3 regions of the Pseudoxanthomonas putridarboris genome follow, and region 2 is predicted to be linked to each of the others. Evidence: predicted binding sites of a transcription regulator. Region 2 holds the regulator's gene; each other region holds the start of a gene.
The links. The regulator HrcA, encoded in region 2, represses chaperone genes, less so after heat shock. The targets are predictions, from matches to a motif close to TTNGCACTCNNNNNNNNNGAGTGCNAA.
Positions count from the first base shown of each region.

Region 1 (3,274 bases), on a different contig from region 2:
TGGTGTTTTCCTTCGACACCACGACCTTCTTGGCGCGGCCCAGGTCGTTGATGGTGGCCTTCTCCAGCTGCAGGCCGACTTCCTCGGAGATCACCGTGCCGTTGGTCAGCGTGGCGATGTCTTCCAGGATGGCCTTGCGGCGGTCGCCGAAGCCCGGCGCCTTGACGGCGGCGACCTTGACGATGCCGCGGATGGTGTTGACCACCAGGGTGGCCAGCGCTTCGCCTTCCACTTCCTCGGCCACGATCAGCAGCGGCTTGCCGGCCTTGGCGACGCCTTCCAGCACCGGCAACAGTTCGCGGACGTTGGAGACCTTCTTGTCGTGGATCAGGATGAACGGGTCGTCGAATTCGACCTGTTGGCTCTGCTGGTTGTTGATGAAGTACGGCGACAGGTAGCCGCGGTCGAACTGCATGCCCTCGACCACGTCCAGCTCGTTCTCCAGGCCCGAGCCTTCCTCGACCGTGATCACGCCTTCCTTGCCGACCTTCTTCATGGCCTCGGCGATGATGTCGCCGATGTTGCTGTCGGAGTTGGCCGAGATGGTGCCGACCTGGGCGATGGCCTTGTCGTCGGCGGTGGGCTTGCTGATCTTCTTCAGCTCGGCCACGGCGGCGATGACCGCCTTGTCGATGCCGCGCTTGAGGTCCATCGGGTTCATGCCGGCGGCGACCGCCTTGGAACCTTCGCGGATCAGCGCCTGCGCCAGCACGGTGGCGGTGGTGGTGCCGTCGCCGGCGTTGTCGGAGGTCTTGGAAGCGACTTCCTTCACCATCTGCGCGCCCATGTTCTCGAACTTGTCGGCCAGTTCGATTTCCTTGGCGACGGACACGCCGTCCTTGGTGATGGTGGGGGCGCCGAAGCTCTTCTCGAGCACGACGTTGCGGCCCTTCGGGCCGAGCGTTGCCTTGACGGCATTGGCGAGAATGTTCACGCCGCGCACCATGCGCGTACGAGCGTCTTCGCCGAAACGGATATCTTTGGCAGCCATGTTTCTGAACTCCGGGATTTCGTGATTGGGGATTGGGGATTCGCAGAAGCGGAAGGGCGGGACCGGGAGCGAGCGGAAAGATTCAGCGCGATGCGCTTTTGCGAATCCCTAATCCCGCATCCCGTATCCCGCTGTTCCGGGCTCAGCCCAGAACAGCGAAGATGTCGTCTTCCTTCACCACCAGGTAATCGGTGCCGTCCAGCTTCACTTCCGTGCCGCTGTACTTGCCGAACAGGACCTGGTCGCCCACCTTCACCTTCGGCGCGCGCACGTTGCCGTTGTCCAGCACCTTGCCTTCGCCCACGGCGATGACTTCGCCCTTGATCGGCTTCTCGGTGGCCGAGTCGGGGATCACGATGCCACCGGCGGATACTTTTTCTTCTTCGGTACGCTTGATGACCACGCGGTCGTACAGCGGCTTGATATTGCTCATTTCAATCCTCGTTAAGTGATTGATTGCACTGGGAAAGGGGCGGCGATGTTAGCACTCCCACCGGGAGACTGCCAACGCCGCGGGCACAAAAACCCGGCCAGGCCGGGATGCACCGGATGTTGGGGTGGCCGGCGGCGTTTCAAGGGGCGGACGCGCAAATCGCGCCCAGGCCGGCCGGCGCGGGTCTGCGATAATCCCCCGCTCATGTCCATCCGCCTGGTCCTGTCCACCTGCCCCGACGACGCCACCGCCCAGCGGCTGGCGCGGACGCTGGTGGAAGAACGGCTGGCCGCCTGTGTCAGCGCCCTGCCCGGCGTGGTCTCGACCTATCGCTGGCAGGGCCGGGTGGAGCAGGCCGGCGAGGTCCAGTTGCTGATCAAGACCACGGCCGACCGGCTGGACGCGCTGACCGCGCGGCTGGGCGAGCTGCACCCGTATGAACTGCCCGAGATCCTGGCGGTCGAAGCCGACGGCCTGCCCGCCTACCTCGGCTGGGTGGCCGAACAGACTCACGAGGAACCCTGACCCGATGCCGCTGCGCGTGCTGCTCCTGCTGTTGTCCTGTGCGCTGTTTCTCGGCGCGTTCCCGCCGGCGGCGCGTGCCGCCATCACCCAGGACGACCTGCTGCCGGTGGACGAAGCCTTCGCGCTCACGGCCACGGCGCCCAGCCGCGACCGCATCGAGATCCACTGGAAGATCGCCGACGGCTACTACCTGTACCGCCACCGCACCGGCGTGGAAGCCGACGCCGGTTTCGCCGCCCGGCCGCTGCAACTGCCCCCGGGCAAGGCGTACCGGGACGAATTCTTCGGCGACGTGGAAACCTACCGCGACCAGTTGGCGGCCACCCTGCCCGGCCGCGCCGAGGCCGATGCCGCCTCCGTCACTCTGAAGATCAAGTATCAGGGCTGCGCAGACGCCGGCATCTGCTACCCGCCGCAGACGCGCACGCTGACCGTCGCGCTGCCTGCCGCCGAAGCCGGCTTCGTGCCGCTGGGTACGCCCGCGCTCGCCGGAGGCGGGTTGCTGGGCCAGGGGCCGGGCGGCGCGGTGGACGAACTGCCGCTGCCGGCCGAACAGGCCTTCGCCTTCGAGGCCATCGCCTTCGACGGCGACCAGTTGCTGCTGCGCTTCACCCCGGCGCGCGGCTACTACCTGTATCGCGACCGCACCTCGATGGCGCTGGAAGGCGCGCCCGGCATCGCGTTGCAGGCGCCACGCTGGCCCAGGGGCGTGCCGCACCGCGACGAACACTTCGGCGACGTCACCGTGTATTTCGACCAGGCCGAAGTGCCGGTGCCGCTGCGGCGCGAACATGGCCGCGCGGCGGACGCGACGCTGCGGGTGACGTTCCAGGGCTGCCAGAAGGACGGCATCTGCTATCCGCCGATGACCCGGCGGGTGAAGCTCTCGATTCCCGCCGGCACCACGACGCCCGCCGATGCGCCGGCCACGGTTCCGGCGCAGCTGATCGAGCCGTTGCCCACCGCGACCATCGCGGATGCACCGGCGGATGCACGCCCCGCCGAAGAAACGGCGCCGGCGGAAGCCGCCGCGATACCGGCCGAAGTGGAACGCACGCGGCCGCCCGAAGAGGTGCTGGAACGCGCCCAGCGCGGTCCGACCACGCTGCTGGCCGCCTTGGCGCTGGCGCTGCTGGGCGGCCTGATCCTGAACCTGATGCCCTGCGTGCTGCCGGTGCTGTCGCTGAAGGCGCTGTCGTTGGCCGAGAGCGGGCGCAGCGGCGGCCATGCCCGGCAGAGCGCGCTCTGGTACACGGCCGGCGTGCTGGCCAGCTTCGTCGCCGTGGGCGCGCTGGCGATCGGACTGCGCGCCGCCGGGCAGGCGC
Region 1 covers NZ_JBBWWT010000006.1:192,895-196,168, reverse strand. Annotated here, with positions in the region: gene groL (chaperonin GroEL) at 1-991, opposite strand, end outside; gene groES (co-chaperone GroES) at 1,134-1,424, opposite strand; gene cutA (divalent-cation tolerance protein CutA) at 1,629-1,949, shown strand; gene AAD027_RS14100 (protein-disulfide reductase DsbD family protein) at 1,954-3,274, shown strand, end outside.
Region 1: a site for HrcA is predicted at 1,473-1,499, ahead of groES (co-chaperone GroES). Genes of this name have one in related genera too.

Region 2 (3,274 bases):
GCCGGCGATCTTGCCGGCGTCCTTGGTGGCCTGGCGCTGGCTGTCGTTGAAGTAGGCCGGCACGGTGATGACCGCCTCGGTGACGGTCTCGCCCAGGAAGGCCTCGGCCGTCTTCTTCATCTTCTCCAGCACGCGCGCGGAGATTTCCTGCGGCGCCATCTTCTTGCCGTCGCTGGTCTGCACCCAGGCGTCGCCGTTGTCGTGCGCGACGATGCCGTAGGGCACCAGGTCGAGGTCCTTCTTCACCTCGGCGTCGGTGAACTTGCGGCCGATCAGGCGCTTCACCGCGTAGAAGGTGTTCTTGGGGTTGGTGACCGCCTGGCGCTTGGCCGAGGCGCCCACCAGCACTTCGCCGTCCTTGGTGTAGGCGACGATGGAGGGCGTGGTGCGGTCGCCTTCCGAGTTCTCGATGACGCGGGCCTTGCCGCCGTCCATGATCGCCACGCACGAGTTGGTCGTGCCCAGGTCGATGCCGATGATCTTGCCCATGGTGGATTTCGCTCCCTAGCAAATTCTGGTGTTGGCCGGCCATCGGCCGGGTTGATGGTCCCGATATAGGGGTGCGATGGCGCCGTTCAAGCGCCGCCGCAGGGTCGTTCAGTCGTGCCTGGCCACCACGACCAGCGCCGGGCGCAGCAGGCGGCCGTTGAGCAGGTAGCCCTTCTGGAACACCTGCACCACGCTGCCCGGGTCGGCGCCGGGGGCGTCGGTCTGGCTGATGGCCTGGTGGTGTTCCGGGTTGAAGGCCTCGCCGGTCGGGTCCAGCACGGTCAGGCCGTTGTCGCCGGCCACCTTCAGCAACTGCTTGAAGGTCAGCTCCAGGCCGTCGCGCAGCGGGCTGGGTTCGCTGCCGGCGGCGGCCAGCCCGGCGTCCAGGCTGTCGAAGACCGGCAGCAGGTCGCCCAGCAGGCGTTCGTTGGCGAACTTGCGGGCCTGCTCGATGTCGCGGGCCACGCGCTTGCGCTGGTTGTCCAGGTCGGCGCGCTCCAGCAGTGAGGCCGCGCGCAGCTGGTCCACCTCGTTGCGGAGGGTTTCCAGTTCGGCGATCAGCGGGTTTTCGGCATCCTGGGGCTCATTGCCCTGGTCCAGGTCGGAATCGTGGTCGTGTTGGTTCATGTCGGGTTCCGTGGCGGCAAGTCCGGCCGCCCAGCCCCAACCTATGGGGCCGGCGTTTCCGGATTCAAGGCCGCGCCCAGCACATCCGCGGCCGCCTGCACCACCGGGATCACCCGGTCGTAGGCCATCCGGGTGGGGCCGATCACGCCCAGCACGCCCAGCACCTGCCCGCCCGCCATGTACGGCGCGGTGACCACCGAAACGCCATCGTGCGGGGCCAGACCGGTCTCCTCGCCGATGAAGATCCGCACGCCCGGGGCGCGGATCGTGCGTTCCAGCAGTTGCAGGATCTCGCGCTTGCGGGCGAAGGCCTCGAACAGCTCGCGCAGGCGCTCCAGGTCGGAAAGTTCGTGCACGCCCATCAGCCGGGTCTGCCCGGCCAGCACCACGTCGTCGTTCGGCGGGGTCAGCGCCTGCTCGGCCAGCTCGATGGATTCGGCCAGCAGGCCCTCCATCTCGATCTGCGCCTTGCGCAGGTCGCGCAGCAGGCTGGCGCGGATCTCCGCCAGCGGGCGGCCGGCGAAATGGGTGTTCAGGTAGTTGGCGATGCGTTCCAGTTCGGAACGGTCGTAGCCCCGGCGCGTCTCGATGACCCGGTTCTGCACGTCGTTGTCGGCGAAGACCAGGATGGCCATCACCCGCTTGCCGTCCAGCGGCACGAAGTCGATGTAGCGGAACGCGAACTGCTCGCGCTTGGGCACGCTGACCACGCCGACGAAATGGGTCATCGCCGACAGCAGTTCCGAGGCGTTGCCCAGCAGGGCCTGCGTGCCGGCGCCGCTGGGCAGTTCCGAGCGCAGCCGGGCCACTTCGCTGTCGCCCAGCGATTTCACTTGTACCAGACTGTCCACGAACACGCGGTAGCCCTGCGCCGTGGGGATGCGCCCGGCGGAGGTGTGCGGGGAACTGAGCAGCCCCACTTCCTCCAGCTCGGCCAGGATGTTGCGGATGGTGGCCGGGCTGACTTCCAGGCCGGCGTGGCGCGCCAGCGTCTGCGAGCCGACCGGTTCGCCGTCGCGGATATAGCGCGAGATCAGCGCGCGCAGCAGTTGGCGGGCACGCGGATCGAGGCTGGGCGACGGGGTATTCATCCCTGTTAGATAACGGTGCGCCAGCGGCTTTGCAAGCGCGGCCGGCCCGCCGTGTCGCAGAACCTGAGCCGGCACGCATTACAATCCGCCCCCATGCTCAGACACCTCGCCATCAAGGATTTCGCCGTCGTCCGCGCCGCCGAACTGGAATTCGGCGACGGCATGACCGTCATTTCCGGCGAAACCGGCGCGGGCAAGTCGCTGCTGGTGGACGCGCTGGGCTTCCTGTCCGGCCTGCGCGCGGACAGCGGCGTGGTGCGCCACGGCGCCGAACGCGCCGAGCTGTCGGCGGAGTTCCACCCCGCCCCGGACTCGCCCGCCCAAGCCTGGCTGACCGAGAACGAGCTGGACGACGAAGGCCAGTGCCAGCTGCGCCGGGTGATCCGCGCCGACGGCGGTTCGCGCGCGTGGATCAACGGCCGCAGCGTGACCCTGACCCAGTTGTCCGAGCTGGCCGCGCGGCTGGTCGAGATCCACGGCCAGCACGAGCACCAGGCCCTGCTGGCCCGCGCCAGCCAACTGGACCTGCTGGATGCCTTCGCCCGCAACCACGCCCCGCTCGCCGCCGTGCGGGCGGCCGCGCAGCACTGGGGCGCGCTGCTGCGCGAGCGCGAGCAGCTGTCCGGCCAGGGCGACGTGTCCGACCGCATCAACTACCTGGAACACCAACTGGGCGAACTGCAGCGCGAAGACCTTGCCCCCGCCGCGCTGGACAACCTCGTCGCCAGCCACCGCCGGCAGGCGCACGCCACCAGCCTGATCCAGGCCTGCGACACCGCGCTGGCGCAGCTGGCCGACGACGACGGCCCGTCGCTGGCCCGCCAATTGCAACAGACCCGCGCCGACCTGGCCCGCCAGGTCGAACACGAACCACGCCTGCGCGATGTGGACACGCTGCTGGAAGGCGCCGGCATCCAGCTCGAGGAAGCCCTGGCCCTGCTGGGCCAGGTGCGCGACGACCTGGACGCCGAACCCGCCCAGTTCGACGAACTGGAACGCCGGCTTGCCCGCATCCACGACCTGGCCCGCAAGCACCGGGTGCCGCTGGACGGGCTTCAGGAACAGCA
Region 2 covers NZ_JBBWWT010000003.1:422,223-425,496, forward strand. Annotated here, with positions in the region: gene dnaK (molecular chaperone DnaK) at 1-489, opposite strand, end outside; gene grpE (nucleotide exchange factor GrpE) at 598-1,116, opposite strand; gene hrcA (heat-inducible transcriptional repressor HrcA) at 1,158-2,207, opposite strand; gene recN (DNA repair protein RecN) at 2,301-3,274, shown strand, end outside.

Region 3 (3,274 bases), on a different contig from region 2:
TCCGCGCAACATCGACGACGAGCGCATCCGGCGGCTCGCGGCGAAAGGCGGCGTGATCCACGTCAATGCGTTCGGCGCCTATCTGATTCCGACGCCGAGGATTCCCGCGCGCGTGCAGGCGATGGAGGCACTCTCGAAGAAGTACGGCCCCGAAGGCCGGATGCCGGCGGATCGTGTCCCGGCCTACCTCGCCGAGCGGCGCGCGATCGAAGCGCGTTACCCGGTCAAGCGGGCGAGCCTCGAGGATTACATGGCCCACCTGCTGCACATCCTGAAGGTCGCCGGTCCCGAGCATGTCGGCATCGGCGCGGATTGGGACGGCGGCGGCGGCGTGGTGGGCCTGGAGGACGTTTCGGCCCTGCCCCTCATCACCGAGCGCCTGTTGCAGGCGGGCTACGGCGAGCAGGACATTCGCAACATATGGGGCGGCAATCTGCTCAGGGTATTGCGTCGCGTCCAGGAAGCCGCCGTCGTGTCCGAGGCGGAATCCAGCTGAGGCGGCGAACGGCGGACGCAACGGCTGCGAGGATTCGCCCGACCGACACGTCGAGCCTGCCCGGCACCGGGGTACCCGCGATCCGCATGCGCGGGAGCCGATAGCCGGTCGTCCGCCACGGCTCCGGGGAGTCATCGTCTTGTTCCGGGGCGTTGGTCCACGGGCCCGCGCCGCGGGCATTCCGCTTCAGTGCGCCGCTTCGGCCGGCAGGAGGCCGCCATGACCGAAACCATCACGCCACGTCGCTTCGCCTGGGATCTTCCGCTGGATATCCCGAAGCACTGGCTGCCCGGAAACGAAGTCGTGTCCTCGATGCTCAACGCCTACACCATCCTGGTGCCGGCGAACGAGGGCTTCTACATCCGCACGCTGAAAGCATGCATGCCCCGTATCGAAAGCGAGGACCTGCGCGCGCGATGCGTCGAGTTCATCCGGCAGGAGGCGCAGCACGGGGTTGCCCACAAGCGCTACTGGAGCAACCTCGATGCGCAGGGCTACCGTTTCCGTGTGTTCGAGAAGCGCGTGGACAAGCTGGTTTTCCGTGTCATGGAAAAGATCGCTCCCTTGTGGCTGCGCGTCTCCCTGGTGAGTTGCGTCGAACACATCAATGCCTACCTGGGGCATGAATTCCTCTCGCAGGGCATCCTGGCCGACGCCGATCCGCGCATGCGGGGCTTGATGGAATGGCACTTCGCCGAGGAAATCGAGCACAGGCGCGTGGCGTTCGACCTGCTGCAGGCCATGGCACCCCGCTATGCGGTCCGGGCGCTTGGATTCGTACTGACCGTGGGCCTGTTCTATTCGCTGATGAGCGGCTTGGCCATGGCCTTGCTGGCGCAGGATCGGATCCTGTGGAGGAAGAAAACCTGGACCCAACTGATGTCGCACCTGGGAACCGAGCACCGGATGTTCCGGCGCACGCTGGGCCACCTGACCGACTACCTGCGACCCGGCTTCCACCCCTCCCGAATGAAAAGCGATGCCCTGGCAGCCGCGGTTCTGGCCCGCCAGGCGACGACGACACCGCCCGTGATCGTCTCCATGCACGGGTGCCATCCGCACGCTTCGGACTAGCTGGGCGGCGCCTGCAAGGGGTAATGGTGTCCAGCAGGCAGGAAAGCATGGTGTTGTTATGTATGTTATTGATTTTATTGAATGTATCCGGCAAATAAAGCCCGGGGCCGGCGGCAGCGTTCCAGCAACGGGATGATGGGGAACTTCCAGTGTGCTTAGCAGTCGAACCCCCCGACTGCTAAGATGACCCCCATGAGCCAGAACACCCCCACTACCGCCCTGGTTACCCACAACCTGCCGATTCCCAGCGCACTGGGTTCGCTGGACGCGTACATCAGCGCCGTGCACCAGATCCCGGTGCTGACGGTCGAGGACGAGCGCGAGCTGGCCAACCGCTACCGCGAACAGGAAGACCTGGATGCCGCGCGCGAGCTGGTCCATTCGCACCTGCGTTTCGTCGTGCACGTGGCCCGCGGCTACAGCGGCTACGGCCTGCAGCTGGGCGACCTGATCCAGGAAGGCAACATCGGCCTGATGAAGGCGGTCAAGCGCTTCGACCCGGACATGGGCGTGCGCTTGGTCAGCTTCGCCGTGCACTGGATCCGTGCCGAGATGCACGAGTTCATCCTGAAGAACTGGCGCATCGTCAAGGTCGCCACGACCAAGGCGCAGCGCAAGCTGTTCTTCAACCTGCGCAAGTCCAAGACCCGCCTGGGCTGGATGAATGCCGCCGAAGTCAGCGCCATCGCCAAGGACCTCAATGTGTCCGAACGCGAAGTGCTGGAAATGGAAGCGCGCCTGTCCGGCCGCGACATCGGCTTCGATGCGCCGGCCGACGAGGACGAGGACCACGCACCGCCGTCGCCGGCCAGCTATCTGGTCGCGCACGACGAGGATCCCTCGCAGGCCTACGAACGCGCCGACAACCAGGACAACCAGCTGGAACTGCTGCGCGAAGGCCTGGCCGGTCTGGACGAACGCTCGCGCGACATCATCAAGCGCCGTTGGCTGGACAGCGAAAGCAAGATCACGTTGCAGGAACTGGCCGACGAATACGGTATCTCCGCCGAGCGCGTGCGCCAAGTGGAAGCCAACGCGCTGAAGAAGATGAAGGCGTTGTTCGCCGCATAGTTTGTCAGCTTAGTCACAATAGAAAGAGGCCCCGCACCGGGGCCTCTTTTTTTGTGCGCATATCGCATGAAAGGTGTGATCATCTGCGCACCCGCCTGGAGCGGGCCTGGATTATCGGAAGGAGTAGACGATGCGTTGGGGGAAGGAGAGAGCGATAACGTTTAGTTTGATCTGCGTGCTGGCATGCGGTCTGGCCGGACCGCAGCTGATCCATGAAGCATCCGCGACCGAAAGCAGCAACACGAAATCGACAAGCACGGGCGGCATCCGCTTCGGCATCGATCGCGAGGAGTACGACGCGCAGGCCCGTGCCGCGATGCAGGTGGACCCGGTGGTGGCGGCGCACATCGGCGCGATCCGCAAGATCGCACTGGACGAACCCGCCAGCCTGGAAGAACCCGGCCCGGACGTGCTGGTGTTCGATGTCGAAGGCAGTCGCGGCGAGGGGCGCGTCACCGCTCGCTTCATCACCGTCAGCGCGACCGCGGAAGCGCTCGGCCCCGGCATGCTGGTGATGGCGGACGGCACCGAACACGCCATCGAAGGCGATGCCGGCGCGTTGGCCGCCGAACACGAAGGCCACGGCCACGATGTAGAGTCCGGAATCGCCCTGGGCGAGGACATTTTCACCCG
Region 3 covers NZ_JBBWWT010000001.1:426,724-429,997, reverse strand. Annotated here, with positions in the region: gene AAD027_RS01910 (dipeptidase) at 1-496, shown strand, start outside; gene AAD027_RS01905 (metal-dependent hydrolase) at 716-1,570, shown strand; gene rpoH (RNA polymerase sigma factor RpoH) at 1,763-2,641, shown strand; gene AAD027_RS01895 (hypothetical protein) at 2,772-3,274, shown strand, end outside.
Region 3: a site for HrcA is predicted at 1,726-1,752, ahead of rpoH (RNA polymerase sigma factor RpoH). Genes of this name have one in related genera too.